One region of the Nonomuraea gerenzanensis genome, then DNA from elsewhere that is predicted to be linked to it. Evidence: riboswitches for the same ligand, from Rfam matches in the RefSeq annotation. Region 1 holds a riboswitch; each other region holds the start of a gene.
What was found. A riboswitch is a leader RNA that binds a small molecule or an ion and turns the genes downstream of it on or off. The one in region 1 is predicted to bind cyclic di-AMP.
Positions count from the first base shown of each region.

Region 2: it holds a riboswitch for cyclic di-AMP, as region 1 does, so the genes downstream of both, LCN96_RS57265 (hypothetical protein) here and LCN96_RS20355 (CHAP domain-containing protein) in region 1, are expected to answer to the same signal.
Region 3: it holds a riboswitch for cyclic di-AMP, as region 1 does, so the genes downstream of both, LCN96_RS54965 (C40 family peptidase) here and LCN96_RS20355 (CHAP domain-containing protein) in region 1, are expected to answer to the same signal.

Region 1 is NZ_CP084058.1:4,272,147-4,282,578, forward strand. It holds gene LCN96_RS20330 (ATP-binding cassette domain-containing protein) at 1-875, shown strand, start outside; gene LCN96_RS20335 (ABC transporter ATP-binding protein) at 872-2,668, shown strand; gene LCN96_RS20340 (CGNR zinc finger domain-containing protein) at 2,678-3,232, opposite strand; gene LCN96_RS20345 (alpha/beta fold hydrolase) at 3,324-4,187, shown strand; gene LCN96_RS20350 (DUF6928 family protein) at 4,192-4,962, opposite strand; gene LCN96_RS20355 (CHAP domain-containing protein) at 5,138-5,845, opposite strand; cyclic di-AMP (ydaO/yuaA leader) riboswitch at 5,858-5,996, opposite strand; gene LCN96_RS20360 (Gfo/Idh/MocA family protein) at 6,121-7,074, opposite strand; gene LCN96_RS20365 (aldo/keto reductase) at 7,161-7,982, opposite strand; gene LCN96_RS20370 (hypothetical protein) at 8,081-9,025, shown strand; gene LCN96_RS20375 (DUF6716 putative glycosyltransferase) at 9,028-10,194, shown strand; gene LCN96_RS20380 (alpha-2,8-polysialyltransferase family protein) at 10,178-10,432, opposite strand, start outside.
Region 2 is NZ_CP084058.1:10,074,499-10,084,930, forward strand. It holds gene LCN96_RS46825 (hypothetical protein) at 1-251, shown strand, start outside; gene LCN96_RS46830 (roadblock/LC7 domain-containing protein) at 281-655, shown strand; gene LCN96_RS46835 (hypothetical protein) at 667-1,038, shown strand; gene LCN96_RS46840 (alpha/beta fold hydrolase) at 1,101-1,946, opposite strand; gene LCN96_RS57265 (hypothetical protein) at 2,010-2,732, opposite strand; cyclic di-AMP (ydaO/yuaA leader) riboswitch at 2,919-3,054, opposite strand; gene LCN96_RS46850 (DUF5302 domain-containing protein) at 3,220-3,420, opposite strand; gene LCN96_RS46855 (rod shape-determining protein) at 3,634-4,608, shown strand; gene LCN96_RS46860 (VOC family protein) at 4,652-5,164, shown strand; gene LCN96_RS46865 (STAS domain-containing protein) at 5,215-5,541, opposite strand; gene LCN96_RS46870 (hypothetical protein) at 5,681-6,121, shown strand; gene LCN96_RS46875 (ABC transporter permease) at 6,257-7,432, opposite strand; gene LCN96_RS46880 (ABC transporter ATP-binding protein) at 7,507-8,229, opposite strand; gene LCN96_RS46885 (peptidoglycan-binding protein) at 8,226-9,365, opposite strand; gene LCN96_RS46890 (hypothetical protein) at 9,365-9,892, opposite strand; gene LCN96_RS46895 (response regulator transcription factor) at 10,068-10,432, shown strand, end outside.
Region 3 is NZ_CP084058.1:11,779,206-11,789,637, reverse strand. It holds gene lysX (bifunctional lysylphosphatidylglycerol synthetase/lysine--tRNA ligase LysX) at 1-882, shown strand, start outside; gene LCN96_RS54975 (cytochrome P450) at 918-2,066, opposite strand; gene LCN96_RS54970 (LuxR C-terminal-related transcriptional regulator) at 2,296-2,508, shown strand; gene LCN96_RS54965 (C40 family peptidase) at 2,578-3,531, opposite strand; cyclic di-AMP (ydaO/yuaA leader) riboswitch at 3,631-3,782, opposite strand; gene LCN96_RS54960 (amino-acid N-acetyltransferase) at 4,049-4,630, shown strand; gene LCN96_RS54955 (RDD family protein) at 4,716-6,275, shown strand; gene LCN96_RS54950 (RDD family protein) at 6,387-6,875, shown strand; gene LCN96_RS54945 (histone-like nucleoid-structuring protein Lsr2) at 7,390-7,722, shown strand; gene LCN96_RS54940 (Clp protease N-terminal domain-containing protein) at 8,631-9,083, shown strand; gene LCN96_RS54935 (ATP-dependent Clp protease ATP-binding subunit) at 9,557-10,432, shown strand, end outside.

The DNA of each region.
Region 1 (10,432 bases):
CGTACGGGGCGGGCGGTCATCACATGTTCGACCTCGCCCACGGGGCCTGGCCGTACGGCGCCGTCACCCGCCTCCTGAGACCCGCACCCGCCTCGCCACCTCCCGTGCCGCCCCGTTCATCGCCTCTGGAGGTTGCCCCGCACGGCGGCATCTCGCTCACCGGAGTGACTTTCACCTACCCCCACGCCACGACCCCGGTGCTGGAGGGCCTCGACCTCGAAGTACGCCCGGGGGAGCGGCTGGCGATCGTGGGCCGCAACGGCGCCCGCAAGACCACCCTGGTCAAGCTGCTCACCGGCCTCTACACCCCGCACCACGGCACCGCCACCACCACCCCGGCAGCCGTGGTGTTCCAGGACTTCGTCCGTTACCCGCTCCCGCTGCGCGACAACATCCGCCTCGGCGACCCCGCCTTCGACGGCACGGACGCCGACGTGCTCGCCGCGCTGGACGCGGTAGACGCCCGCGACCTGCCGCACCTCCTGCCGGACGGTCTGGACACCCCACTGTCCCGCGCCTACACCGGCGGGCGCGACCTTTCGGGCGGCCAGTGGCAGAAGGTGGCCCTGGCCCGGGCCGTGTACGCGCTGAACGCGGACCCCCGCCGGGCCCTGATCGTGGACGAGCCGACAGCCCACCTGGACGCCCGCGCCGAGCGGGAGGTCTTCGAGCGCCTCCTGGACCGCACCCGGGGCCGCACCCTGGTGCTCATCTCGCACCGCTTCGCCACCGTACGGCGCGCCGACCGCATCGTCGTCCTGGACGGCGGCGCGATCGCCGAGCAGGGCGCCCACGCCGAGCTGATGTCCTCGGCGGGCCGGTACGCGCGCTGGTACCGCCTCCAGGCGGACCTGATCACCAGGGACGATCGATGACCGCCGCGTCCGGGCGGCCGCGGGGCGCCTTGCGCACCCTGCTGCTCCTGGCCTGGCGCACGGACCGGCGGGCGGGGCTCGTCCTGGCGGCGTTCCTCCTGTCGGGCGCGGTCAGCCACGGCCTGGTGGGCGTCTTCCTGCGCGAGCTGACCGACACCGCCACCTCCGGCCACCCCGCCCAGGCGGCGCTGTGGGCCCTGGCGGCCGGGGCCGCGCTCGCGGCGGGCGTCGCGCTCGGGCGGGCCGAGCTGGCCCTGATGCAGGAGCTGGCCGAGCGCATGGGCCTGGCCGTCCAGGAGGAGATCCTCACGCTCACCGCCGGCATCCCCACGATCGAGCACCTGGAGCGCCCCGCCTACCTCGACCGGCTGCGCACGCTGCGCGAGGAGAGCGGGCAGCTCTACTTCGCCGTGTGGGCGGTGGCGCTGGTGGTGGAGCACGCGGCGCAGATCGGGCTCGGCGTGGCGTTGATGGCCGCCGTGCATCCGCTGCTGCCGCTCCTGCTCGGGGGCGCCGTCCTGCCGTCCCTGCTGGTACGGGGCCGCGCGGCGAGCCACCTCGACACCGCCGCCGAGCGCACCGCCGAGGCCGGTCGGCTGGAGCAGCACCTGTCGGAGACGGTCACGGCCGCGGAGCCCGCCAAGGAGGTACGCCTCAGCGGCGCCGCGCCCGCCCTGGACGGGATGGCCGTCCGGCACTGGGAGGAGGTGTCGGAGGTCCAGGCGCGGGCCGGGATCCGGGCGGGGCTGCTCACGTTCGCGGGCTCGGCCACGTTCCTGGGCGGGTACGTGGCAGCCCTCGGCTGCGTCGCCTGGCTGGCCCGTGAAGGGCTGGCCACGGCGGGGGATCTCGTGCTGGTGGCCACGGTGGGGGTGCAGTTCGTCACGCAGGCGTCGCGGCTCGCGTTCCACTTCGGCGCGGTCACCGCGGGCCTGCGCGCCGCCACCCGCCTGACCTGGCTGCGCACCTACGCCCGCCGGTCTTCGCCGCCTGAAGGCGCAGGCGCCCGCCTTCCGGAGCGGCTCACCGACGGCATCACCCTGCACCGGGTGTCCTTCACCTACCCGGGCACCACCCGCCGGATCCTGCACGACCTCGACCTGCACCTGCCCGCCGGAGCCACCGTCGCCCTGGTCGGCGCGCACGGCTCGGGCAAGACCACCCTGGCCAAGCTCCTGTGCGCCCTCTACCACCCCGACCGGGGCGAGATCCGGGCGGACGACGTCCCCCTCCACGACCTGACACCGCAGGCGTGGCGGCAGCGCGTCAGCGCCGTCTTCCAGGACCTGGCCCGCTTCGAGCTGACCGCCGCCGAGACGGTCGGCGTGGGCGACCTGCCCCGCCTCGGCGAGCACGCGGCGGTGGTGGCGGCGATGGCCCGCGCGGGCGCCAGCGGCCTCATCGCGGCTCTGCCGGACGGCCTGCACACGGAGCTGGGCGACACCTTCGAGCGCGGCCACCGCCCGTCCGGCGGCCAATGGCAGCAGCTCGCCCTGGCCCGCGCCGCGATGCGCCGCTCCCCGCTCCTCCTCGTCCTGGACGAGCCGACGGCCTCCCTGGACGCCGCGACCGAGAGCGCGGTCTTCGCCCGCTACGCGCAGGCGGCTCGCCGTCACCCGGGCGCCGTCACCCTCCTGATCACCCACCGCTTCCCCACGGTGCGCACGGCGGACCTGATCGTCGTCCTGGACGCCGGCCGCATCGTCCAGCGGGGCACCCACGCCGACCTCATCGCCAGCCCGGGCCCGTACGCCGACCTGTACACCGTGCAGCGCGACGCGTACCCGGCCTGAGCGAGGCTGTCACGCCGGCTTGTGCCGCTGGTAGTGGCGGGCGACCCGGACCCGGTTGCCGCAGCGGGCCGCCGAGCACCAGCGGCGGCGCGGATGCGCGGGCAGGAACACCATCACGCAGTCGTCCGCCTCGCACTCGCGCACCCTGGTCACGGCCGGATCCGCCAGCAACTCGGCCGCCGCCTCGGCCAGCCAGGCCGCCAGCCGCACCCCGGCCTGGCCGTCGGCGCGGCGGCGGGTCGCGGTGACGGCCGCGCCGCTCCAGGACAGCTCGGTGATGGCGGGCGCGGCGCGCTGGGCCTCGTTGAGCGCCTCCAGGTCGGCCGCCGGTGGCTCGGTGCCGCGCCGGGCGTGGCCGAGGGCGCGGGCGGTGTGCTCACGCACGCGCCGCACGGCGGCCAGGTCGTCATGGGTCAGCTCACCGGTCGGCGGGAGCCGATCCGCTTGGAGCCGCAGCCAGCCTCGCAGGTCCTCGGGCGTCGCCAGCAGATCACCGACGGCTGTGCGGGTGTTCACCAGGTCCAGAGCCAGCGGCTCCCCGGTCAGCGCGTCGAGATCACTCATGTCTCTAATGCTACATGGCCGGGTTGACCCATTAGAAGAATTCACGCTATACCTAATGCATCATCCCGCCCCAAAGGAATTAGGAAGCCTGATGCTGCCTGAGATCACCCACCGGCACCTCGACATCGACGGCGTCCGCGTCTTCTACCGTGAGTCGCGCCCCGACCCCGCCGACGCCCCCGTGCTGCTCCTCCTGCACGGCTTCCCGTCCTCCTCACACCAGTTCCGCCGCCTGATGGACGCCCTCGGCAGCCGCTACCGGCTGATCGCCCCCGACTACCCAGGCTTCGGCCAAACCGAGACCCCGGACGGCTTCACCTACACCTTCGACCGCCTCGCCGACGTCACCGAGGGCTTCGTGCGCGCGCTCGGGCTCACCCGGTTCGCCATGTACGTCTTCGACTTCGGCGCCCCGGTCGGCTTCCGGCTGGCGGAGCGGCACCCGGAGTGGATCGCGGGGCTGGTGGTGCAGAACGGCAACGCCTACACCGAGGGCCTGTCCGACGGGGCACGGGACTTCGTCGCGCTGCGCCCGGAGACGCCGGGGGCCGAGGGGACGATCCGCGAGCTGCTCACCCTGGAGGGCACCCGCAGCCAGTACGAGACCGGCGTCCCCGACCCGTCCGTGATCGCCCCGGACGGCTGGACACTCGACCAGCACTTCCTCGACCTGCCCGGCCGGAAGGAGGCGCAGGTCGCGCTCGCCTTCGACTACCACTCCAACGTGGCCCGCTACGAGAGGTGGCAGGCGTGGCTGCGCGAGCACACGCCGCCCACGCTCATCACGTGGGGCAGCCACGACCCGTTCTTCCCCGAGCCGGGAGCGCGCGCTTACCTGCGCGACCTGCCCGAGGCGGAGCTGCATCTGTTCGACACGGGGCACTTCGCGCTGGAGACGCACCTGCCGGAGATCGCGCCGCTCATCGGCGGCTTCCTCGACCGGGTGTGGGGTTGATCCGTCAGCCCAAGTCGTCCCAGGTGACCTCCTTGACGGAGCCGTCGGGCTGGTAGCGGAAGATCCTGGGCTCGCCCATCTGCGCCGTCAGCTCCTCGGTCTGCGCGCGCCGCTCCTCGGGGGCCGGCCCGTCCGGGTCGATGACGGTGAAGCCGAGCAGCTCGACGTCCTCGGGCTCCGCGTCGTCCGGCTCGATCGAGCCCTCGATGGTGAAGCCCAGCAACTCGCGCAGCGCGTCCTCGCCGAGCTCCAGCGGGTGGAACGGCAGCGGGTACGGGCCCTCGTCCGGCCGGCCGGGCGTGGGCAGGACGGGGTGCTCGCCGTTCCAGTAGGGCAGCTCGAACGGGAAGGGGTCGCCGAGGTTCTCGATGACGCCGCTGTCGGGAGAGAGGCTGAGGGAGCGGATGAGGCGGCCGTCCTCCCAGACGGCGAAGGCCAGCCAGTCGACGACGCTGTGCATGGCGTGCAGGACGAGCCGGCGGCCCCTGCCGGCCTCGATGAGGTGGGCGGGGAGCTGCGACGGGTTGTCGATCATGAAGTGGTCGCAGCAGACGAGGTCCACGCCGGGGAAGCTGGTGGCGTAGGCGAGGTCCTCGGGTGGGCGGATGTGGTCGAGGAGGTTGCCGGGCTCGGCCTGTGTGATGTGCCAGCCGGGGAAGGACCGCTCGATCAGGGCCCTGGTGGCGGTCTCGTCCGGGCGGCCGGGGGTGCGCAGGAGGCGGGGGAGGGGGTTGCCGGGGGAGGAGTAGGCGATGACGCCGGTCTTGGCTCCCATGCGGGGCTCCTTCGGAGGCGGGTGCTCGGAAGAGGCAAAGTAGCGAGCCCGTCCGACAAAAGCCCGCGGCGGCGAAGCCCTGAGAACGCGACGAGCGCGCGTCCCCCAGGTGGGGACGCGCGCTCGTCGCGTCGCATGGAAGGCGGAGGCTCGTGCTCGCGCCTGGAACGTTCCGTCAGGAAGCGTACTGCGGGTAGCCGTAGCCGACGACCTGCGACTTCGGACGGATGCGCTCCTCGACCTTGCCGTTGCCGGTGTTGCCCTCGATCGTGGAGATGGTGCCGTTCTGGTTGTCCTTCACGACGAACCCGACGTGCTGGATGTCGCTCAGGCTCTTGCCGCCGTCCCAGGCGAAGAACACGACGGCGCCGGGCTTGGCGACGGTGCCGAAGCGGTCGTTGGCGGCGAACCACTTGGCGTGGGCGACGGTGTAGGCGTCCCAGCCGACCTGCGGGCGGGCGCCGGTCTGCTCGCCGACCCAGGAGACGAACATCGAGCACCAGGCGGCGTTCAGGTAAGCGGCGCGGTTGCCGCCGTCACGGGCGACGGTCTCGCCGGCGCGCTGCGAGGCGGCGTACCACTGCTGGAACTTGGTGCCGCCGCCGGCGGCGTTCTCGCTGGTGCCGACCTGGGCCTTGGCCATGGCCAGTACCTGGTCAGCGGTAACGTTGATCTTGGTCTCGGTACGGTCGTCCGCGCCCGCCTTGTGGGCGGCGATGGCGGTGGCCGGGTGCTTCGCGGCGGTGGCCGCGGCGACGCCGGTGGCGGTGTCGGCGTTGGCGGTCATGGCGTTGACGCCGAGGGCCGAGGCGATGACGGTGGCGCCGAGGGCGGCGCGGGCGATGTTGGTCTTCGAGACAGCGTTGAAACGGTGCTTGGCCATCGAGGGAGGTGCTCCTTGCTTCCATGCCGCTTACCGGGTTAGCTGACGGGCTCGGGCGTGGAAGCTGCCCTACGGCACCGGAGTGCCGATTCGCCCCAAAGACACATGGGTCCCCGGTTCCGCCAGGAGGCGGATTCAGCGGTCGCAGGACTATCCTGCGATTTGCGATCTTTCTTGCGATGGTCTGACATAGCCGGACAAACCGGACGTATGCCCCGAGTTGCCCCATAAGGTAATACATGAGGCAAGAGGATTACAAATCCATAAAAGCCCGGCTAGGCGAATTGCCTGCGAGCGTCGGCCAGAAGCCCCATCATGGCAAGGGATTCGTCAAGAGGCATGATCGAGGATTCGGTCCTGCCTTCGGCCGTGGCGGCGCGGACTTCGCGGAGCTCTCCGGCGTATCCGTTGTCCGCCGGATCGAGCACGTGCTCTTCCGGCTCCATGGAGGGCCCGGTGAGAACGATCCGCTGCGGAGCCCAGAACGGCGCCGGGATGTCCGCCCGCATCTGAGTACCTACAACACACGCCGTGTTCGGGTAATTCCCGAGCAATGAAGCGGCCACGAGAGCGTGTGCGCCGCCGGGGTAGAGCAACACGCCGGCCGCCTCCGCGTCCACCCCGCTCGGGGCCAGGGAGCCGGTGATGCGCAGGTCAGCGGGCATGCCGAGGAGCAGCTGGGCCAGCCCGAACGGGTAGATCCCCAGGTCGAGCAGGGCCCCGCCGCCCAGCTCCGGCGCCCACAGCCGGTGGGCGGGGTCGTAGGGCGCGGCGAAGCCGAACGTGGCCTGCACCGAGCGCAGCTCGCCGAAGCGCGGATCGGCCGCGATGAGCTGGATGAGCGGGTTGAACCGCGTCCACATCGCCTCCATCAGGAACACGCCCGCCTCGCGCGCCAGGCGCACCATCTTCTCCGCGTCGTCCACGGTGGCGGCCAGCGGCTTCTCGCAGAGCACGGCTTTACCCGCGGCGATGGCCGGCTCGGCCACCTGAAGGTGCTGCGCGTGCGGGGTGGCCACGTAGATCGCGTCCACCCCCGGGTCGGCGCACAGCTGCTCGTAGGAGCCGTACGCCGACTCCGCCCCCAGCGTGGCGGCCAGGGCCCGCGCCCTGGCCAGATCCCGTGAGCCGACGGCGGCCACCCGCATGCCGGGCTCCGCCGCGATGGCGGCCCCCACGGTACGGGCGATCCCGCCGGTGGCCGCAATTCCCCAAGTGAAGTCTCGCACCCGGAGATGTTATATGGGAGGTAAAGAGAGAGTTATGGGGGGATATGTAATTAAAGGCGTGGCGTCACAAATGTCACGCCCGTCACTCAGGTCATGTTGAACGTGTCGGGGTCCGGCCCCAGCCGCTGCCCCTTGTTCAGAGCCCCGATGGCCGACAGGTCCTCGGTGTCGAGGATGAAGTCGAACACGTCGATGTTCTCCGCGATCCGCGCGGGCGTCACCGACTTGGGGATCACCACGTTGCCGAGCTGCAGATGCCAGCGCAGCACGATCTGCGCGGGCGTCTTGCCGTACTTGCCCGACAGCACCGACAGCGCCGGGTCCGACAGCAGCCCCCTGCCCTGCCCCAGCGGGCTCCAGGCCTCGGTCAGGATGCCGTTGGCCTCGTGGAAGGCGCGCATCTCGCGCTGCTGCAGGTACGGGTGCAGCTCGATCTGGTTGATGGCGGGTGTGATGCCGGTCTCGTCCATGAGCCGGGTGAGCGTCCGCACCGTGAAGTTGGAGACCCCGATGGCCCTGGCGCGGCCGTCACGGTAGATCTTCTCCATCGCCTTCCACGCCTGCACGTACTTGTCCTGCTGCGGCACGGGCCAGTGGATGAGGAACAGGTCTATGTGGTCCAGGCCCAGCCTGGCGAGGCTCTCGTCGAAGGCGGCCTCGGCGCGGCCGTGGTCGCCGTTCCACAGCTTCGTGGTGACGAACACCTTCTCGCGCGGCAGGCCGCTGTCGCGCACGGCCCGCCCCACGCCCTCCTCGTTGCCGTAGGCGGAGGCGGTGTCGATGTGGCGGTAGCCGGCCTTGAGCGCGGTGGTGACGGCCTGCTCGGCCTCCTCGGCAGGGACCTGCCAGACCCCGTATCCGAGCTGCGGGATCTGCACGCCGTCGGTGTTGAGCATGAGCGAATTCATACCCTCCATTGTTCACGCCGCGTTTCTGAGGGCTTAAGGCGGTGGGGCTAGCTTGAAGCGGTCGTTAACGCGCCATCACCCCGCTGGGAGGGCAACGAGTGGTCGAACAGGCGTCGGCCTGGGTGGAGTCCCCGCTCCAGATGCTGTGCGCCGTCGAGGCCCACCACGCCGGGCTTCTCGGCCCCGAGACGGCTGTCGTGCCACGGGCGGGCCTGCGGCCGCTGAAGGCCACGCGGCGCGAGCTGCGCTCGCTGGGACTGCCGGACGGGCTGGTGCTGGCCGAGCCGCGCGAGCGCATGCCCAGGCGCGTGCAGGCCGTGGGGGACGCCTTCTCCGGCAAGGTGCAGCTGCGCTGGCTCACCTCCCGGCCGGGCCGCATCGTCATCGTGGATGACGGGCTGGCCACGCTGCGGCTGCTCGAACTGCTCGCCGCGGGCCCGTACCGGCCGCTGCTGCGCGCCCGCGCCCACCCCACCAGGCTGCGCTCGGCGCTCGGCCTGGCGGCGGCGCTGCGGCTGCGGTACAGCAAGGTGTCGGTCTTCACCGCCCTGAGCGTGGACGACAAGCTGGCCGAGGCCGTCCGCCAGGCCGGCGTCGACCTCGTCCGCCACGACTTCGCCTGGCTGCGGGCCCAGCCGCCCAGCGCCCAGGGCCCGGCCGAGCGCACGGTCGTGCTCGGCACCTCCCTGGTCCGCAACGGCCTGGTGCACCGCGACCACTACCTGCGCTGGCTGACCGACCTCGCCGCGCGCGAGCCGCTGGCCTACTACCCGCACCGCCGCGAGGACCCCGTGGACGTCGCCCTGATCCGGGAGCGCCCCGGCATCACCGTCCACGACGCAGGCGTGCCCGCCGAGCTGACGCTGCGCGGCCTGGACCCGGGCCAGCGCGTGCTCAGCCTGCCCTCGACGGCGATCACCTCGCTGCGGGTGCTGCTCAGCCCGCGCGGCGTCGCCGTCGAGCCCGTGGACGTTCCCGATGACTGGTGGACCAGCAGGGCGGCCCCCGCCCTGCGATCGCATTTGACCGGAGTGTCCAGTTGAAAGTGTTGGCGGTCGCCGACTCCGACTCGTATCTGAAATGGGCGGCCTGCCTGCTCGGTGACCTGCCTCCGGGCTGCGTCACGGAGCTGGTCGTGGTGCGCACGCCGATCGCCCCGTCCCCGGAGCAGATCGCGGCGGCGGTGAACGGCAGGGCGGCAGACCCGCCGCCGGTGCTGTCGGCGCGGTCCGTGCGGCGGCTGGCCGAGCGGACGCAGCCCGACGTGATCCTCGTGGCCTGCACGGGCCCCGTGGTGGACGTGCTGGTGGCCGAGGTGCTCGACGGGCTGCGCCCGCGGCCGGTCTTCGTCAGCGGGCTGCCCGGCATCTCGGTGCCTGCCACGGAGAAGGCGTGGATCTTCCGCAGCGGCTGCGACCTGTTCGTGGTGCACAGCGAGCGCGAGGTGGCCGAGTTCTCCCTGATCGCCGCCAGGCTCGGCGGGGGAGGGGCGGTGGGCCTGGCCCGGCTGCCGTTCCTGCGGCCCGAGCCGACCGCCGCGGGCGGCAACCGGGTCGTGTTCGCCACCCAGGCCAAGGTGCCCAGGGAGCGCGAGCAGCGCGAGCGGATCCTGCTGTCGCTGGCCGAGCTGGCAGGGCGGCGGCCCGACCTCGACGTGGTGGTCAAGCTGCGCGCCCTGGAGGACGAGCGGCAGACGCACAACGAGCGCTTCCACTACCAGCGGCTGTGGCGGGAGCTGGGCGAGCCGGGGCGGCTGCTGTTCGCGGCCGGCTCGATGCAGGAGCAGCTCCAGCAGGCGGCCGGGTTCGTGACGGTCAGCTCGACGGCGGCGCTGGAGGCCATCGCGATGGGCGTGCCGTCGCTGGTGCTGAGCGACTTCGGCGTGAGCGCCGAGATGATCAACCTGGTGTTCGAGGGCAGCGACCTGCTGGGCACTATGGACGAGCTGGCCGCGGGCGAGTTCCGTACCGCCTCGCCGGCCTGGTGCGCGGCCAACTACTTCCAGCCCGCCGAGGAGAACGACTGGGCGGGGCTGCTGGCCGGGCTGGTGGTCTCCCGGCCGCGGGTGCCCGCCACGTCGCTGCTCGACGGGCCGGAGCACGCGGCGGGGCGGCGCCGGGCCCGGCTCCGGGTGGAGGTGCCGCCCAAGATGTTGCGGGTGGGGTACCGGGCCAAGCGCCGCATGCGCCGCTACCTCAGATCGCTGACCTGATCTTCCTGCGGATCCTGGAGAGCGCGCTGGGCTTGTCGGTGACGAAGCCCAGCGTCTCCAGGCGCTTGCGCTTGAAGTAGCGCCGGTCGAAGTCGATGCCGTCCGGCCGCAGGTCCGGGTAGGTCTCGGCCTGCATGCAGTAGCCGACGGCCCGCACCAGCGCCTGCAGGTCGGTGACCGGCGGGCGCTCGATCTGCCCCTCGGGCGACAGCCTGGGCAGCATCGCGTCCACGATGGT
Region 2 (10,432 bases), 5.8 Mb from region 1:
AGAAGGCGACCCCGCTGGAGCTGGCCAAGCAGCTGGGCCGGTCGGCGTACCCGGTGCTGGTCGCGGTGCGGCGGCTGGCCGCCTCGGGGCTGCTCGCGGCCCCCGACCTGCCCCAGCGGCGGACGCCGCGCGAGCGTCCGCCGCACGACCCGGCGGCGCGGGCCCAGCCGCTGGGCCCGCCCGTGACGGGCGATCCGACCGATCTGGCGCTGCTGATGCGGCTGAAGAAGGCGCTCGAGGAGCTGTCGTGAGGTTCCCCTCACTCAGGAGGAGGCCACCCGTGGAGCTGGGACAAGAGGTTCTGGAGGAGATGGCGCTCCTGCGCGAGCGCACCCCGGACGTCCAGGGGAGCGTCGCGTGCACCGTCGACGGCCTGCAACTGGCCTGCGACCTGCCCGGGAAGGCCGGCGAGCAGGCGGCGGCGCTGTCGGCGGCGCTGCTCGCGATGAGCCGGCGCATGCTCGTCATCTCCGGCCAGGGGGCACTGGAGGAGACGCTCATCTCCGGCACGGCCGGGTTCACGGCGTTCTACGCCGCCGGCCCCACCATCGTCCTCACAGTCCTGGCCGGGCCCGGCGCGAACGTCGGGCTGCTGCGGCTGGAGGGCAGGAAGACGGCTGCCAGCGTGGCCGCCGTCGCAGCTCGTCAACGATGAGAGGAGAGAACATGGCCGGCATGGACGTGTCGCTCAAGGAGATGATGACCATCGACGGCTCCATCGGGGCCGCCATCGTCGACCACGGCAGCGGCATGGCGCTCGGCGCGCTCGGCGGCTCCAAGGACCTGGACCTCCAGGTCGCCGCGGCCGGCAACACGGAGGTGGTCAAGGCCAAGCTGCGCACGATGGACTCGCTGGGGCTCAAGGACGCCATCGAGGACATCCTCATCACGCTCAGCGGCCAGTACCACATCATCCGGCCGATCACCGGGCGCAGCGGCAAGGGGCTGTTCCTGTACCTGGCGCTCGACCGCAACCGCGGCAACCTGGCCCTGGCCCGCCATCAGCTCCGAGGCATCGAGGAGAAGCTGGAGGTCTGACGCCCGTTCCGGTGGCCCGCCCTTGGGGGGCCGGGCCACCGGCGGCGTCGGCCTCGTCGCCGTCAGGCCGAGGTCAGCTTGGTGATCTCGGCGACGAAGCTCGGCCACAGCTCGCGCGGCAGGTCGTGCCCCATCCCCGGATACGTCACCAGCCGCGCCCCCGGGATCGCCGCGGCCGTGGCCCGGCCGCCCACCACCGGGACGAGCGGATCCGCCTCCCCGTGCAGCACCAGCGTGGGCACCGCGACCTGGGCGAGCAGCTCCGTACGGTCGCCCGACGCCATGATCGCGGCGAGCTGCCTGGCCGTGCCCGCCGGGTCGAAGCAGCGGTCGTAGGCCAGCCCGGCCATCGCCCTGATCCGTTCCTGGTCCAGCTCGTAGCCCGGCGACCCGATCGTGGACCAGGTCCGTACCGCCTGCTCCAGCACCGCCTCGCGGCCCTGGGCCGGCCTGCCCATCAGGATCGCCGCGGCGGCCTCCGTGGGCGGGGCCACCGACGGGCCGGGCGTGGACATGATCGAGGTCAGGGTCAGCACCCGCTCGGGGTGCCGGATGGCCAGCGTCTGGGCGATCATCCCGCCCATGGAGGCGCCCACGATGTGCGCCGCCGTCCAGCCGAGCACGTCCATGAGGGCCGCGGTGTCGTCGGCCAGGTCGTCCAGCAGGTACGGCGGTGCCGCGCCCGTCGCGGGCACGCCGTGGTCGTGGAAGTGGGTGGACAGGCCCGCGTCGCGGTTGTCGAACCGTACGACGTGGTGTCCCTGCTCGGCGAGGAGCTCGCAGAGCCCCTCGTCCCACTGGATGAGCTGGGCGCCGAGTCCCATGATGAGGAGCAGGGGACGGCCCGTGGGTGAGCCGAAGCTCTCGTAGGCGATTTCGATGCCGTTCGCGGCTGCGCGGGTGGTCACGCCGACCAGAATGACATTCTGGTCGGCTCCTCGTAAAGCGCCGGCGCTTGAGAAGCGCCGGGGTCAGCGCACGAGGAGGGCGCGCAGGCGCTCGCCGCCGAGCACCACGCCGCCGCCCGCCATCGACAGGACGCCCGCCGTCAGCGCGCCGCCGACCACGCCCGACTCCTTCGCCTCGCCCACGGGGGCGTCGAGGAGCTGGTCGTTCGCGGCGGCGGACTCCTCCTCAGACTGCGGCGGGGTCGCGGGGTTCGGGTCGCGCCGGGACCAGGCGCCGGTGGAGAACGGCACGGGGTGGTTCTTCTTGCCCACCCCGGCACCCCACTTGGTGATGACGTAGTCGACCTCGATGTGCCCCTGGCCGCCGACGCCGTCCACGCCCAGCGTGCTGGGGTTGAACTCGCCGCCGGTCAGCTCGGCGAACGTCTTGGCGTCGAGGTCCAGCATGATGCCGCGGTTGGAGGGCGCGCCCGGCCCGCGGTCACCCACGAAGAAGGGCATCTTCTTGCCCTTGTACACCACGTAACCCTCGGTCAGCAGCGGCCAGCTCGGGCTCGCCGCCAGCCCCTTCTGCATCGGCTTGCCGCTGGCCGGCAGGCCCGTGTCACCGGCGCGGCCGGAGGCGTCGTCCCAGAAGTACGAAGCCGTGGTCGAGCCCTTGAGCAAAATCTTCTGGCCGGTGTCGGTGTCGGAGTCGGCATGGGCGGCCGTGCCGGCGATGGTCAGCGCTCCGACGGTGGAGGCGGTGAGCACGGCGAGGGAACGCAGGCCAAAACGGGCAGACATGAAGCAGCAAAACCCTTCACTGGGGGACAGGGAGGTTGCACTCACGGAAAAAAGGGCGCGGCGGAGCAGAACTCCGCGATATCGCTACGCGAAGCGCAAGATACGAGTCTTCGGGGAAGGGGGCCGCTCAGCAGGCGGCCGGCAGGTAGCGGTCCGGGGGTACGACGCGCTGGTGCATGGGGTAGCTTGTCCTCTCCATCACGCCTACCGGGTTAGCTGACGGGTTCGGGCGTGGAGATGCCCTACCGGCACAGCGCCGGATTCACCCCAACAAAGGTGGTTCCCCGGTTCCCGAGGGTTCGGGATTCGGCGCCAACCGGTCGTCCCTCTGGGGTAAGGACTAGGTCACCGGCTGGTAATGGCGATTACCTTAGCCACGGAATCGGACATCTGCAAACGATTCGCCATGAATCACCATAAAGATCTACCTGCGTTCGGGAAGAAAAAAGGGGGCACGGCATGCCGTACCCCCGCCAGAATGTCAGCCTCAGCCGCCGCTCTTGCGCCTGAACGATCTTTTACTCGCAGCCGGACCGTGCGCCCCGTGGATCTTCGATGGGTCGCCGCCCCTGCCACCGGCGCCCGATCCCGCGTGCTGGTTGCGCTTGCGCTCCAGTGCCTCGCGGAACTTGCGCTTCAGCTCGTCCTCGGGAGTTTCGCTGACTTCCGGCTCCGGTGTATCCGCCATGAGGACCTCCATGGTGTTGGGGACAGTTCACAGCTTCGCACGGGACCGCTTATGACGCGAAACCGGGCCTGCGCGCAAGTGAAGGCCCGCAACCGGAAGCCCGGGCCGGGACCGGGCGGGCGACGTCGATCACGGTCCCCGTACACACCGGGTAAAGGGGATCCGCTCCGTTCGTGGTGTTGGGTTGGGACAGGTGCGGATATGGATCCCACGATGAGACTCCTCGGTCGTGACCTGGCGATGGATCTTGGGGCGGCGAGCACGCGGATCTACGTCAAACGCAAGGGAATCGTGCTCGACGAGCCCTCCGTCGTCATGTGCGACGACCGCACGGGCAAGATCGTCGGATACGGCGCGGAGGCCGCCGACGAGACCGGCGGGCGCACGCACTGGCCGGTCAGCGGCGGGCTGCCGGCCGACGCCGAGCTGGCCCGGCGCATGATCCGGCACTTCCTGCGCAAGGTGCACTGGCACCCGTACGCCAGGCCGCGCCTGGTCATGGCGCTGCCGCCCGACTCCACGGCGATCGACCGCGAGGCGCTGCAGGACATCGCGTACGAGGCGGACGCCAGGATCGTGCACCTGGTCCCGCACGCGCTGGCGGCCGCGCTCGGCGCGGGCATGTCGCGCGGCGGGCACACCGGCCACATGGTGATCGACATCGGCCGCGACGCCGCGCGGATCGCCGTGCTGTCGGGCGAGTCCGTGGTGGCGACCGGCTCGGTGCCGTACGGCGGGCAGGCCGTGAACCGGGCGATCGTGCGCTTCGTGGAGCGGGAGCACGGGCTGCAGCTCGACGACCGCGAGGCCGAGGCGGCCAAGCGGCACGCGCACGACGGCGAGGTCATGGTGCGGGCCCGCGACCCGGAAACGGGCCGCGAGCGGCAGCTCACGCTGCCCGTCCAGCACATCTTCGAGGCCACCGGGCAGCCGGTGGAGTCGATCGCGCGGGCGGCGATGGAGACCGTGGAGCGCTGCCCCGCCGAGCTGGCCGCCGATCTCGGGGAGTGCGGCGCGGTGCTGATCGGCGGCGGGGCGCTGCTGCGCGGGATCGGGCGGCGGCTGCGGGAGACGTTGTGCATGCCGGTGCGCAGGGCCGAGCGTCCGCTGGAGTGCGTGGCGCTGGGGCTTGGCCGGTGCGTGGACGAGCTGGGATTGATCGGCAGGCTCCGTGGCGGGCGGACGTGACCCGCGTACCCGGCTCGACGCCCTGGCCAGAAGGAGGCAGCGCATGACCGTCCGCGGCATCGACCACGTCGGGGTGACCGTGCCCGACCTCGACGCGGCCACGGAGTTCTTCGCCCGCGCGTTCGGGGCCGAGGTGCTCTACGACACCCTCCCCCGCGCCCACGGCCCCAAGGGCGGCTGGGCGACCGAGCGGCGGCTCGGGGTGCCGCAGGGCACGGCGGAGGTCGCGGTGCGCATGCTGCGCCTGCCCAACGGGCCGGGGATCGAGCTGTTCGAGTTCAGCGGGCCGCGGCAGGGCGGGGCCGCGTTGCCGTGCGATCTGGGGTGGCAGCACGTCGCCCTGTACGTGGACGACCTGGACGAGGCGCTGCGGATGGTCATGGAGGCCGGCGGGGTGTGGCTGTCGGAGCCGGTGCCGCTGCCGGGGCCCGAGGCGGGTGAGCGCAATCGGTTCGCCTACTGCCGGACGCCGTGGGGCGGGACGGTGGAGCTGCTGACGTATCCGGACGCGCAGCCGTACGAGAAGGAGACGGACCAGCGTCGCTGGCGTCCATGACGGCGCCGAGGCTGCCGTGAGAAGGCGAGACGGCCGTGGGATGGCTGTCTCTACCGGCACACGCGCAGGCCGGGGGCCTCTGCCCAGCCGGTCAGCGCGAGGACGCGGCGGACCGCGGGCGAGATCGGATCGAGGACCAGTTCGCGGTCCCCGGGTAATCGGGCCGCGACGACGACGATGAGGCGCATGCCCGCCACGTCGATGAAGGTCAGCCCCGACAGGTCGAGCCGGATGTCGTGGCTGCCCGCGAGCAGGGCCCAGCCGAGCGCGCCGGTGAGCAGGTGACGGTTGCCGCGGTCGATCTCGCCGCTGATCCGCAGGCCGAAGGGATGCGCAACGAGGGTGACGCGTGCTCGGTCATCGGGTTGGACGGTCATCCGGCTCCGTGGGGCAAACTGCCGTACATCTCGGCATCTGCCCTGAGGGGCCTGATGTATGCCGCAACCGGCCTCGCCGCGCCGTGCTTTTTGCGTGATTCACTCGTTAGCCGACGGTGATCTTCGATAGAGTCCCCGTGTGCGCGCCCGCCGTCACGCCCTGCCCGCGGTGCTTGTCTGTGTCGCGGCGGTCACGGCGTGCGCGGCCGCGTCCGAGCTGCCCACCTTCGAGGCGGCCACCAGGCGGCTGGACGCCGACGCCGGCGAGCTGATCAGGGCCACCGAGCTGCATCTTTCGGCGGTGCGGCGGGCCGACGACGCCACCTGCGTGCCGGGGCAGATGCGGCATTTCGTGCAGGCGGAGAGCGATCGAGCCGGTGCGACCGACGGGCTGGTCTCACGGTTGCGGGCGCTGGGCTACGACCAGGTGGTCGACGATCTCGACCTGCGCGACGACGACCAGGACGTGGCGGTGCTGCGCCATCCGCGCACCCGGCTGGAGTTCGAGCTGACCGTGCTGTCCGGCGAGCGGGGCGGAGTCCGGGTCGTGGGCAGGACGACCTGCTACGCGACCGAGTAGGCCGCCCGGGCTGACCCGGACGGCCTACGACGGACAGCCTGCAGTGGACGGCCCGCGACGGACGGCCCGCGATGGACGGCCTGCAGTGGACGGCCCGCGACGGACGGCCCGCGACGGACGGCCCGCGATGGACGGCTACGGCGTGGAGAGTGCCTCGGTCGGGGAGAGCCGTGAGGCGCGGATGGCCGGGTAGAGGCCGGCGATGGCGCCGATGAGCAGCGTCGCGGCCAGACCGCCGATCGTGGCCCAGGCCGGAACGACCGAGGGCCAGCCGCTGTAGAGCGCGTACCCCATCGTCACCCCCGTCCCCAGCAGCACCCCGCCGGTTCCCCCCAGCGCCGACAGCAGCAGCGACTCGGCCAGGAACTGCGTCCTGATCTGCCCCCGGGTGGCCCCCAGCGAGCGGCGCAGGCCGATCTCCGAGCGGCGCTCCAGGACCGAGATGACCATCGTGTTGGCCACGCCGACCCCGCCCACGAGCAGGGCCACCGCGCCCACGCCCAGCAGCAGGTTGGCGAACGCCTGGCTGGTGGCCTGCTTGGCGGCCAGCGCGTCGGACGGGCGGGAGATGTCCACCTCGTTCGGCGCCTGCGGGTTGGCCGTGCCCGCCAGCACCTGCCGCACCGACTCCAGCCTGGCCTCCTGCGAACGGGTGTAGAGGGTGGTCGGATGGCCGTCGAAGCCCAGCCGTTCCTCGGCCACCGGCCAGCCGATCAGCACCCCGCTGTCCAGATCCGTGGCCAGCGCCACGGGCTCCAGGATGCCGACGACCGTGAACCGGATGCCGCCGACGACGATCTGCGTGTCCGGGCCCGCCGCGCCGATGCCGAGCCGCTGCGCGGTGGCCGAGCCGATCACGGCGGCCGGATAACGCTCGGTGGCCGCGTTCAGCCAGGTGCCGCTGCGCAGGCTCGCGCCCACCGTGGCGGGCAGATCGAGCCGGGCCGCGTAGGCGTGCAACCCGCCCGTCTGCGCCTGCGGGATCTGCTCGGAGCGGTAGACCTTGGCCTCGGCGACCTTGCCGATCGACGAGACCGCCTCGACCGGGCCGATCCGCTCGATCATCGCCTCGGCGTCCTGCGGCATCCGGGCCGCCTCGCCGGTGAGGGTCGTACCGGAGGACAGCGTGAGCAGGTTCGTGCCCAGCGCCGACAGCTGGCGATCCAGCTCCGCCCCCGACGACGAGGAGAGCCCGACCACGCCGACCATGGCCGCGATGCCGATGGCGATGCCGAGCGCCGACAGGAACGCCCGCAGCGGGCGCGTGCGCAGACCGACCGCGCCCACCCGCATCACGTCGGCCGCCCGCATCCGGGCCGGCAACAGCCGAGGCCGCCCGCCGGGCCGCCCGCCGGGCCGCCCGCCGGGCCGCTCGATGACCGTCATCACGCCACCCCGGATTCCGCGTGCTCCGCGGGCCCTACCGGCTCTCGCGCCGAGTCGGAGATGATCTGGCCGTCACGCATCCGCACCTGCCGGGGCAGGCCGGCCGCGATCTCCCGGTCGTGCGTGATGATCACGATGGTGGTGCCGGCCGCGTTCAGCTCGTGCAGCAGCTCCATCACCCCGCTGCCCGAGACCGAGTCCAGGGCGCCGGTAGGCTCGTCGGCCAGCAGCAGCGGCGGGTCGCCCGCCACCGCCCTGGCGATGGCCACGCGCTGCCGCTCCCCGCCCGACAGCTCGTGCGGCTCATGATCCATGCGATGCTCCAAACCCACCCGCTTGAGCGCGGCGGCGGCCCGGCGGCGCCGCTCGGCCCTGCTCAGCCCGGTGTAGACCAGGCCGTCGGCCACGTTGTCCAGCGCCGGCACCTTGGCCGCCAGGTGGAAGGACTGGAAGACGAACCCGATCGTGGTCGCCCGCAGCGCCGAGAGCTGGTTGTCCGACAGCGTCGACACGTCGTACCCGTCGATCTCGATCGTCCCGGCCGACGGCCGGTCCAGCGTGCCGACCACGTTCAGCATGGTCGACTTGCCCGACCCCGACGGGCCCACGATCGCGACCAGCTCACCGTGGCCGACCCGCAGCGACACCCCCTTCAGCGCCGCCACCCCGCCCGGATACGTCCGCGACACCTCCGCCAGCGCGATCATGGGATAGCCGGTCATTTCGGCATCCCCACGGTCATGCCCTCACGCAGCCCGTCCCCGGACACCTCGACCCTGCCCCCGGCGAATAGCCCCGTCCTGACCGCGACGTACCGGGACATGCCGCCCTCGACGACCTCCAGGCCGAACCCGCCCTCCTGCAGCGCCACCAGCGCGGCCACCGGCACCGTCAGCACGTTCTTGCGCTGCGAGGCGGTGAACGTCACATCCACCGACGCCTTGTCCAGCCCCTTGGCCGACTTGGCGTCACCGATGGAGACCAGCGCCTCCACCCGCGTGTCCGGCTCCTCCTGGCCCTGCCCGGGCACGATGACCGTGGCCACCTCGGTCACCTTGCCGCCGACCTCCTCACCGTCCGGCAGCGTGACCTCGACCTTGGCGCCCTTCCTGGCCATCCGCTGGTCCTCGGCCTCCAGCTGCACGGTGATCACCTTCGCGGTGCCCGTGTACGTCAGCACCTTCACACCCGGCTGGGCCGGCTGGCCCTCCTCGGCCTCGACACTCTCCACCCGCACCGTGCCATCGGCGAAGACGACCTGCCCCAGCTTGACCACACCGGTCTCCTCCAGGCCACGGTCCTCCTGCCACTCCAGCACCGCCTCGTAGGTGTCGTAGGTGAACTCCTCATCCACCGTGAACCCGTCGTAGCCGAGCTTGTCCAGGTTGCGCTCCAGGTTCTCGACGTCCCTGCCCTCCACACCGATCCTCAGGTCACGGTAGGCGGGCACGTCGCCGTACATGAGCGTGACGGGGTCGTTGTCCAGCCGGTACAGCGACTTGCCGCGGGTGATGGTCGCGCCGCTGTCCGGCAGCCAGGTGATCGTGCCGGGCGCGCGGCTCACGGCCGTGGTCACCGGGCCGTAACCGAGTTCACCGTCGGCGTCCCTGGTGTCGTTCAGCGTCTGCCTGGTCACCGTGGCGGTGGCCGGGGGCAGCGCACTGGCCGACCGGGCAGGGCCGGCACCTTCGAGCACGCCCGTGCTGTTGAGCGCGACGAACCCGCCGCCCGCCGCCGCCACCGCGATCAGGAGCCCGGCCACCAGCTTGCCTCTGCCGCGGCGGCGGCGCTGCCGGGCAGGCGTGGCCGCCGGCTCCGCCTTGCCGTCGATGGTGGCCTCGCCCATCGTTGGGCCCATCAAGAACCTCCCAGCCCGGCCTCAGCGGACTCCTTCTGGCACTTCTCCTGCGCGGACTTGAAGTCGGGGTCCTCACCGACCTCGGGGGTGATGCGCATCATGCCGCCCTCGGGGTCGGGGTAGGCCTCCACGCCGTTGTCACGCATGCACTGGGCGAGCTTGCGCATGTTCTCGGCCATCTTGGGGTCGCCGCCGCCCTGGCGGGTGCCGCTCGGGGCGTACTGCTGGCACGCCTCCTGGGCGGCCTGGACCTTCTCCTGCGGAACGGTCTTGTCGAACTTCATCATCACCCTGCCGCTGGAGTCGGGGTCGGGCATGTCGATGCCGTTCTCGCGCATGCACTGGGCGAACTTGAGCGACTGCTCCTGCGGGTTCACGCTCGGCTTGGCGCTGGCGGCGGCCTGGTTGCCGGTGCCGCTCACCGAGGCCACGTCGGAGCCGCCGCCGTCGCCGGAGCCGCAGCCGGTCAGGAGCAGGCCGAGCGCGAACGGTGCCGTGACCAGCGCGCTGATGACTCGTCGTCGCATGAATGCTCTCCTCGTCGAAGGAACCTTCCAATGAAGGCCGTTCGATGGGAGATGCAATAGGGGGCGGTGTTTCCTCAGCGTTTCCACTTTCCGCGCCGTCGCGGGCTTATTCGGAGCAAATGCCCCCTCCGCCACACTCGGCTCTGTAAGCGGATGGAAAGGCCTGGGGTGCGCCATGCGGGTGCTGGTGGTGGAGGACGAGCCGATGCTCGCCGACGCGATTGCCGAGTGGCTGCGTGAGGAGACGCACGCGGTCGATCTGGCACACGACGGCGAGGCGGCGCTGGAGCGGATCGCGGTCAACGACTACGACGTGGTCGTGCTGGACCGGGACCTGCCGCGGGTGCACGGCGACGAGGTGTGCCGGGAGCTGGTGGCCTCCGAGTGCGAGGCGCGGGTGCTGATGCTCACCGCCGCCGCCCAGCTCGACGACCGGGTGACCGGCCTGTCCATGGGCGCCGACGACTACCTGACCAAGCCGTTCGCCTTCCCCGAGCTGGCCGCCAGGGTGCTGGCGCTGGGGCGGCGCTCGCGGCCCGC
Region 3 (10,432 bases), 4.5 Mb from region 1:
CAGCCGATCCACGGCGGCGCCGCGGCCCGGCCGTTCAAGACCCACATCAACGCCTACGACATGGAGCTCTACCTTCGCATCGCGATCGAGCTCTACCTCAAGCGGCTCGTGGTGGGCGGCATCGAGAAGGTCTTCGAGATCAGCCGGACCTTCCGCAACGAGGGCGCGGACTCCACGCACAACCCCGAGTTCACCATGGTCGAGGCGTACGGCACCTACCTCGACTATCACGACATGGCCGACCTGACCCAGCGGATGATCCAGCGGGCCGCCCTGGCCTCGCTCGACAGCACGGTGGTCGTGCACGAGGGCACGGAGGTCGATCTCGGCGGCGCGCAGTGGCCCCGCATCCCGCTGCACCACCTGGTCTCGGAGGCCGTGGGCGAGGAGATCACCACCGCCACCAGCCTGGAGGAGCTGCGCAAGATCGCCGATCGGCGCGAGATCCACTGGGACCCGAAGTGGGGCGCGGGCAAGCTCGTCCAGGAGCTGTTCGAGGAGCTGGTGGAGCACACGCTGATCCAGCCCACGTTCGTGATGGACTACCCGCTGGAGACCTCGCCGCTGGCCCGCGTGCACCGCGACGACCCGCTGCTGACCGAGAAGTGGGACCTGATCGGGTTCGGCACCGAGCTGGGCACCGCCTTCTCCGAGCTGAACGACCCGATCGACCAGCGCCGCCGCCTGGTCGAGCAGTCGCTGCTGGCCGCCGGGGGCGACCCGGAGGCCATGCAGCTCGACGAGGACTTCCTGCAGGCGCTGGAGTACGCCATGCCGCCCACCGGTGGCATGGGCGCGGGCATCGACCGGATGATCATGGCGTTCACCGGGAGGAACATCCGCGAGACCATCCTGTTCCCGCTGGTCAAGCCCACCCAGTAAGGGTTCGCGACCCCGGCCGGCACACCGGCCGGGGTTCAGCGCAGCCGCACGGGCAGCGACGCCAGCCCGCGCAGCACCACGTTCTCCTTGTACGGCGGCTCCGGCTCGATCAGCTTCATCCCCGGCGCCGCCGAGGCCAGGGCCGACAGCGCGATCTCGCCCTCCATCCGCGCCAGCGTGGCGCCGAGGCAGAAGTGGATGCCGAGCCCGAAGGCGAGGTGCCGCTCCGGTGAGCGAGTCACGTCGAAATGGTCCGGATCGGGAAAGACCGTCGGGTCGCGATTGGCCGCGCCTATCACCGCCATCACCATCGTGCCCTTCGGCACCGGCGTCCCGCCCAGCGACACGTCCTCCAGGGCCACTCTGGAGGTGAGCTGCACCGGCGGGTCGTAGCGCAGCACCTCCTCCACCACGTGCTTGGGCCGTCGTGCCGCCTCCGGCAGCAGCCCGTGCCGCAGCAGGGCCGGCACGCCGTTGGCGATGAGGTTCACGGTCGTCTCGTGGCCGGCCACGAGCAGCAGCACGCAGGTGGCCAGCAGCTCGGCCTCGGTGAGCTCCTGGACGCGGGTCAGGGCGCTCAGCAGGTCGTCGCCGGGCCGCTCCCGCCTGAGCGCGGCCAGCTCACGGAAGTAGTCGCCGAACTCCTTTCTGGCCCGCCCGGTTTCCGATAAGAGGTCTGCTGTAAGCATCGGGTCAAGGCCGCGCGCCAGCTTCTCGCTCCAGCCGCGAAAGCGTTCGTGGTCCTCGGCGGGCACCCCGAGCATCTCGCTGATCACCATGACGGGCAGCGGGTAGGCCAGCCCGGACACCAGGTCGGCCTCCTCGGGTAGCGCGCGGATCAGCGAGGCGGCGATCGACTCCACGCGCGGGCGCAGCCGTTCGACCATGCGCGGGGTGAACGCCCTGCTCACCAGGGCGCGCAGCCTCGTGTGGTCGGGCGGGTCCAGCCACAGGAACGAGGCGGTGGGCTGACCTGGGTCTCCGCTGTCCTGGCCGCGCGGGCCGCGGCCGAAGCGCGGATCGCGCAGCAGGGTCGAGCAGAGCTCGTGGGTGGTGGCGACGAGCAGGCCCGCGCGCGTACGGAAGAGGGCGCCGCGCGTGCTCAGCTCGCGATAACGGGAGTAAGGATCACGCAGAAATGCCCGATCGAACGGATCAAAACCCAGGACGTCAGCCGGGCTCAAAACCGCTGGATCCGGAGGGCCGGAAGGCTCCATGAGATCGTTTATCCCGAGCTGATCGGTGCCGACATATCGCGAGTAGGTCACATATATCGGATCATGTCAATAGCGCTCGTCAAGAGCAGAGATTGTCATGCTTGACGACCTTTCCAGGATGCGTTTACGGTCTGCGAGGAGCGACTTCGGCCCGGTCCCGAGGCCCAAGTTCACCTGTTGGGGGGGAGGGCTCCCGATGGATGTGCTCACAGAAGGTGTTGAGCTGACCCATGCGGATCTTGCGTTACTGGCGGAGCTGGCCAAGGGGGTCACGGTCGACCGGGTGGGCAGACGGCTGGATATCAGCGGGCGCACCGTGCGCCGGAGATTACGCGGCATCTGTGACCGCATAGGCGTCGCCACGGCGATCGAGGCCGTGGCGTGGGCGGCGCGCCGCCAGCTGATCTAGCGGCGGGTGCCCAGGGGGAGGGGCGCCGGTGGGCGGTCAGCCGGCGATGCGGACCGCTCCGGTGGGCGGTCAGTCGGCGATGCGGACCGCTCCGGCGAACGGCCTGTTGGCGATCGAGGCGATCCGCACGACGTCTCCGGTCTGCGGCGCGTGCACCATCATCCCGCCGCCGAGGTAGATGCCCACGTGGTGCAGGTCGTTGTAGAAGAACACCAGGTCGCCCGGGCGCAGCTCCTCGCGCGAGATGTGCCTGCCCGCGGTCCACTGGCTGCCGGTGTAGTGCGGCAGTGAGATGCCGACCTTCTGGTAGGCCGCCATGACGAGGCCGGAGCAGTCGTAGGAGCTGGGCCCCTCGGCGCCCCAGACGTACGGCTTGAGCTGCTGCGTCAGCGCCCACCGCGCCGCCTGTGCCGCCTTGCCGCTGCCGACGATGGGCAGGTTGACGCGCTGCGCCCGCGTACCGGGCCGGCCGGCCTCGCCCAGCGCCCGCCTGAACAGGTTGCTCTCGACCTTGGTGACCAGCTTGGTGATCTTGTCGCGCTTGCCGTCGAGCTCGCCGACGATCTTCTGCACCTCGTCGATGCGTGACTTGGCGCCGGCCCTGGCCCGCTCGGCGGCCTCCCTGGCCGCCGTGACCTGGTTGACCTCGGCGCCCTGCTGCTGCTCCAGCACGTCCATGGTGGCGGCGCGGTCGAGGAAGGTGTCGGGGTCGCCGGAGGTGGCGAAGGCCAGCATCCGGTTCATGCCGCCGGTCATGTAGGCGTTCTGCGCCAGCAGCGCGGCCTTGGCGCGCTTGGCCTCCAGGTCGGCCTCACTGGTCGCCAGCGTCTTCTGTGCGGCGTCGGCGGCCTTCTTGGCGGTCTTGAGCTTCTCCCGCTGGCCGTTGTACTCCTCGGTCAGCGTCTCGATCTCGGTGTGCATCTTCTCGACCTGCTTGGCCAGGTCCTGGAGCGAGGGCTCTGGGTCCGCGGACGCCGGGGTGACGGGAATGGCTATCAGGAGCGCGGCCACTGTGAAACTCACCACACCGCCGAGGCGGCGTGATCGCCCGAGACGCCCCTGAGGGCGGGCCTGCCTGCCCGCCGCCTGCTCTCCGCCGTGACGCGTGCGCTTCACCAACCAAGCTCCCTTCCTCTACGCCGACCGGGTTAGCTGACGGGTTCGGGCCGGAGCAGCCCTACCGAACAACTCGGATTCACCCCGAATGGCGGGCGATGGGGGTCGCCGCCGGTGGGTCCCCGGCTCCCCTCGCGGGGATTGGGCGTGTCCCGCGCGCGCGACACGCGGGGAACATCGTCGCTGGACACTAATGCACTCCGAGTTCGTGCTCAACCGGAACTGCCGAGTTCATAGAGGTTTCACAACCGAAGGGTCACAAGGTGATCTCGTGCCTGACCGGGCAGAACGAGCTTTATGTCCCGTTCGTTGCTGCTTCTGCCAGATGGGGAGAGCGTGCTCGGCTGGCCACCGGATGTAACAGGATGGGGCGAGACATGGGAGTTAGGTCTGAGCCGTAATGACATCTGTACTCTGGAGAGCCATGGAGCAGGTGGCCGAACTGGCGACGTCCGAGACCCAGCCCGAGAGCGCGGTCGTGGTCCGGCGTGCCCGCACGCCCGATGTCCGGGTGATCAGGCGGCTGGTGGACACCTATGCGGGCGCGGGCCCGCGGCTTCTGGAGAAGGCCACGGTGACCCTGTACGAGGACGTGCAGGAGTTCTGGGTGGCCGAGAGGGGCGGGCAGGTTGTCGGCTGTGGCGCGCTCCACGTGTTGTGGGAGGACCTCGCGGAGGTCCGCACCGTGGCCGTGGATCCGGCGTGCCGCGGCATGGGCGTCGGCCATCGGATCGTCTCGGCGCTGATACAGCACGCGAAGGATCTGGGTCTGCGACGTGTATTCTGTCTGACTTTTGAGGTCGACTTCTTCGCGAGACACGGCTTTCGCTCGATTCAGGGCACACCGGTCTCACCAGAGGTGTACGCCGAACTCCTGGCCTCGTACGACGAGGGCGTGGCGGAGTTCCTCGACCTGGAACACGTCAAACCGAACACCCTGGGCAACACCCGCATGCTGCTCCATCTGACATCGGGTGACGCGGACCTTGACCAGATGGAAAGGTGATTGTTGATACCTATGTCGATACGTTGGGCAGCACAGGCATGTGTCCTGACACGTGCCACATGCGCACTCGAAGCGAGGTGACACGGTGAGCACCGGACAGCCGCCGTATCCACAGGACGAATCCGGCGAGAATCCCCCTTACGGGCAGCACAACGCGGGCCGCCACCCTGGCGAGCCCGACCCGGACGTGACTGTGGTCGGCTACCGGGCGGACGACGCCTACGGCCAGCAGCCCCCATACGGCCAGCAGCAGGGCCATGGGCAGCAGCAGGGCTACGGCCAGCAGCCCCAGTACGGCCAGCAGCAGCAAGGCTACGGCCAGCAGGGCTACGACCAGCAGCAGCAGTACGGTCAGCAGCAGGGTTACGGTCAGCAACAGCAGTCGCAGCCCGGCTACGGCCAGCAAGGACAGTACGGCCAGCAGCAGGGCTACGGTCAGCAGCAGCAGTCGCAGCCCGGCTACGGCCAGCAGCAATACAGCGACCAGCAGGGCTACGGCCAGCAGCAGGGCTACGGCGACCAGCAGCAGCAGTACGGCCAGCAGGGCTACGGCCAGCAACCGCAGTCCGGCCAGCAGTCCGCCTACGGCCAGCAGCCGCAGTCCCAGCCCGGATACGGCCAGCAGCAGGGTTACGGTCAGCAGCAGCAGTCGCAGCCGGATTACGGCCAGCAGGCCCAGTACGGTCAGCAGCCGCAGTCCCAGCCGGGCTACGGCCAGCAGGGCTACGACCAGCAGCAGCAGTACGGCCAGCAGGGTTACGGTCAGCAGCAGCAGTCGCAGCCGGATTACGGCCAGCAGGCCCAGTACGGTCAGCAGCCGCAGTCCCAGCCGGGCTACGGCCAGCAGGGCTACGACCAGCAGCAGCAGTACGGCCAGCAGGGTTACGGTCAGCAGCAGCAGTCGCAGCCGGATTACGGCCAGCAGGCCCAGTACGGTCAGCAGCCGCAGTCCCAGCCCGGCTACGCCCAGCCCGGTTACGGCCAGCCCGGTTACGGCCAGCAGGGCTACGAGCAGCAGCAGTTCGGCCAGCAGGGCTACGGCCAGCAGCCGCAGCAGTACGGGCAAGGCGGCTACGGCCAGCCCGGCTACGGGCAGGCCTACGGCCAGCCGGTCGGCGTGCAGCCCCCAGGGGCGCCGGCACCGCTCGCCGAGTGGTGGCAGCGCCTGGTGGCCAGGATCATCGACTTCGTCATCCTGTTCATCGTGAACATCGTCGTCGGTGTCGTGCTCGGCCTGTTCGCCGTGGCCAGCTACTCCACGCTGGATGGCAGCAGCGGCGGGTTCCTCTCGCTGACGCTGGTGACGATCATCTCGGCGGTCATCGTGACGGCGCTCTGGGTGGCCTTCGACTTCTTCCTGCTGAAGGCGAAGGGCCAGACCGTCGGCAAGATGGTGATGGGCATCAAGGTCGTGCACGTGGGCCAGGCCATGCCACCAGGCGGCCTGTCCTCCGACGCGGCGCTGAAGCGCGCCGCGGCCACCTGGGGCGGCTGGATCCTCAACGCCGTCCCGCTGACCGTCATCCCCAGCCTGCTGGCCTGGGCCGTGGTGGCGCTCAACGGCGCCTCCCAGCTCTGGGACAAGCCGCTGCAGCAGACGTTCGCGGACAAGTTCGCGAACACGGTGGTGGTCAAGATCAAGTAGTCTGCAGCGGACACGACATAGGGGCCGGCCTCGCCGGCCCCTATGTTTTGTGTGTGGACCTGTACCAGAATTAGTTAGCGACCCGAGCCCCGACGACACGAGGTGGCAGTTATGGCCGGGACGGCCCCGCGGACGGACGTGCTGCCCGCCGAATGGTGGGAACGTCTCGGTGCGCGGCTGATTGAAGCGCTGGTCTTCGGGGTCTTCTATTACATTCTGTTCATCGCGCTGTGGGGCTTCTTCCGGACTGTCGGCATGGCCGAGGTCATCGGCGGGCGGCTGCCGGGGGTCCTCGCGTGGCTGGTCGCCGGGCTGGCTTATGCCGGCTACGACTGGTGGGCGCATTCCCGGCACGGACGGACGTTCGGTAAGGCGATCATGAGGATTCGCCTGGTGCCGGACGGCCTGCCGCGCCGGGTTCTGCTCAAGCGGACCCTGGTCTATCCCGCGCCGGTGATGCTCATGGGCATTCCGGTGGTCAATCTGCTGGCCGGAATGCTGCTGTTCGGGGTGGGGTTGCTCATCCTGATCGACAAGCCGCTGGAGCGGGGCCCGCACGACAGGGCGGCCGGAACGCGGGTGGTAAAAGATCTTCGCTGAGCCTGCGGTACCAGGGGCGATGCCTTTTCGCAAAATTTTCGGTTGATCCGGTAAGGAGCCTGGAGAGACTGGCATTAGGCTATGGGGCGTCCGGGTTGCCGGATGTTGGCGCCCCTGCGACACGCAGGGCATGTGTGTGGCGCTATGGTCGGGTGCGGGCGGTTGCTGCCCTGGGCGTCATGAGGGGGCCGGGCTCCCTGTGGTCACGCTCCCAGCGCTTTATGCGCCCCCGAAACCCCGCTAGCCGTGGAGGCGAGGACGAATGGAAGCCCTTACAGACGTATTGTCAGCGCTCATCCCCCCGGTGGTGGTGGGTGGCGCCTTCATCTTTGGCGTAGTGAAGTTGGTCCGGTCCGAGGCCCTGGGGGGCCGGCGAAACCGCGAGGATCAGCCCGAGAGCCAGAACTGATCGGCTAGTCAGCCGAATCCCCGTAGCGCTGAATTGTCTCCACGCCTTTCCGGGTATATGTTTGGGCAGGCGAATGAAACAATGCTCCGCGAAAGGATTGCGTACATGGCCAAGCAGATCCAGGAGATTCTCATCGATGACCTCGATGGGGGCGAGGCCAATGAGACGGTCAGCTTCGCTATTGACGGCTCCACCTATGAGATTGACCTCAGCGACCTTAACGCGAAGAAGCTGAGGGACGCTCTGACGCCTTTCGTGCAGCATGCGCGCAGGGCGGGCGCCGTATCCACGCGCCGGCGCGGCCGGGGCGGCAACCGTGCGATGAGCCGCGAGAAGAGCTCCGAGATCCGGCAGTGGGCCAAGGCTCACGGCCTGCCGGTCAGCGAGCGCGGCCGCATCGCCTCCACCGTCGTGGAGAAGTACGAAGCCGCTCACTGAGGAGCCGGCTCTCGACCATGCGCTTATGATGCTCGCCTCGGACCCCGGCGGCCGCCATAAGCGCATGATCGTTTCCGTGGCGCCCTCGAATGGGGGACGTTCCGGAAGATGATCTCCCGAGCGCCCATATCCGGGCGTTTTGGACGCGTGTGTTCCCCGCTCTGCCCGTGGCGCCGTTTCACCGCCGGTGCCGGGATATGTGATGGCGGCGGAGGCGAATGCCGTGTGTGGCGGCCATGCCCCATTCAACGTACGTTCGCGCGTACGAACCGGGCGTCGGCCGCCCACATTGGCCTTGTGCGGCGGGCATTGCGGTTCGCGCGGAGCTTGTGGCCCGTCGCACGGAGCGGTTCGGATGCCGTACCCATGGAACGGGCCATGGGGAAAATCCCGCGGTCTCTTCACTCGCTGTAACGCTTAAGCCGGGCCCCGGCTGACCCGCCGCCGCCGAAAACCTCATCGCCGAACGGATGTGGCGGGCTCCCGATTACCCGCCCTCGGATGCAGTGAGCGGGGCATAAGCCGCAAGAGCCAGCATCCCACGCACAATGCCGGTTCTGGCGGTATCCACGCACAATGCCGTCACTCAGCACCGGTACGGCATTGCGATTCAGCCGCCCCTGCGAGTGCGCGGAGACCCGCGGAATGCCGTCGGCGCCGCCGCCGCGCCAGGGAAGAGCGTCTATCGTGCGGGCCACCGTCCGGTAACCCGGCTGACCAAATGGTGAGATTTCTGATTACCGTCTGTACGGGTACGCGCCCGCTGTACAGGACGCCCCCGTGCCGCCAGGCCAGGCGCACCGCCAAGATCGCGAATTGCCGCCCGATCACCGGGATGCGGAAGGATGGGGCGCATTGTCCGGCCCGATCGACTGCTACTGATTCGGCTGTTACTGAGGAGCGGCGAGTTGTTCGAGAAGTTCACCGACCGAGCCCGGCGCGTCGTCGTCCTGTCCCAGGAAGAGGCCAGGGCACTCGACCACCACCACATCGGCACCGAGCACCTGCTGCTCGGCCTGGTCCGCGAGGGTGAGGCCGTGGCCGCCCAGGTGCTGGAGGGCTTCGGCATCGGCCTCGACGACGCGCGCCGCCAGATCGTGGAGCTCGTCGGCCGGGGCGAGCAGCCCCCGACGGGGCACCTGCCGTTCACGGCACGGGCGCACCAGGCCCTGGAGCTGGCCAACCGCGAGTCCATGGACAAGGGGCTCGACTACATCGGCACGGAGCACCTGCTGCTCGGCCTGGTCCGCGAGGGCGCGGGCACCGGGGCCCAGGCCCTGGTCAAGCTGGGCGCCGATCCCGCCGGGGTCGCGCGGGCCGTGGAGGAACTGGTCGAGAAGTACCGGGCCGGCCGTCCCTAGCGGTGCGTATGCGGTTCGTATGCGCGTGGCGGGGGCGGCGGGCGATATGCGGTGTGTGCCGTGTTGTGCTCAGGGCGTAGCGTGCTCGCTTGGCCTTGCTCCGGACCGCGACATAAGATGATTACGCAACAGATACGGACGCGGCATCTCAGATGCAGGGGCGAAATCGGCATCCCCGCGCCGGCTCCGCGCCAGGCGTCCGATGGACGATCCGTGTGGGTCCGTACGCGCCGCGGGGGCAATTCACAGGCGCTTCCGTTAAGCGTCCTAAACATCGTTCGCTTGCGGCGTATCGGGAACACGTCACCCCCGAACAGTAGTTGGATGGAGGGTGAACGCCCTGCTCTCGGGGAACGTCTCTGCTATAGAGCGTGTCAGCGGCAGTGGGCACGGTTCGCCGAGCCAGGGCTAGCATGCGGGAGGACGGGACCGGATTTACCGGCCTGACTGACCGCTCTGTGAGGAGCGACGAGATGTTCGAGAGGTTCACCGACCGAGCGAGGCGTGTTGTCGTCTTGGCCCAGGAAGAGGCCAGGATGCTCAACCACAACTACATCGGCACTGAGCACATTCTTCTTGGTTTGATCCATGAAGGTGAGGGCGTGGCCGCCAAGGCTCTGGAGAGCCTCGGCATCAGCCTTGAGGGTGTGCGCCAGCAGGTCGAGGAGATCATCGGCCAGGGCCAGTCGGCTCCGTCGGGGCACATTCCGTTCACCCCGCGGGCCAAGAAGGTCCTCGAGCTGTCGCTCCGTGAGGCTTTGCAGCTGGGTCACAACTACATCGGCACCGAGCACATCCTGCTCGGGCTCATCCGCGAGGGTGAGGGTGTGGCGGCCCAGGTGCTGGTCAAGCTTGGAGCTGATCTCAACCGTGTCCGGCAGCAGGTCATCCAGTTGCTCCACGGTTACCAGGGCAAGGAGCCGGCCGCGGCGGGCGGTCCGCAGGAGTCGGCCCCGTCGACCTCCCTGGTGCTCGACCAGTTCGGCCGTAACCTGACCCAGGCCGCCCGTGAGGGCAAGCTGGATCCGGTCATCGGCCGTGAGAAGGAGATCGAGCGGGTCATGCAGGTCCTGTCCCGCAGGACCAAGAACAACCCCGTTCTCATCGGCGAGCCCGGCGTCGGCAAGACCGCCGTCGTCGAGGGCCTGTCGCAGAAGATCGTCAGGGGCGAGGTGCCCGAGACGCTGAAGGACAAGCAGCTCTACACGCTTGACCTCGGCGCCCTGGTCGCCGGCTCCCGCTACCGCGGTGACTTCGAGGAGCGCCTGAAGAAGGTGCTGAAGGAGATCCGCACGCGCGGCGACATCATCCTGTTCATCGACGAGCTGCACACGCTCGTGGGTGCGGGC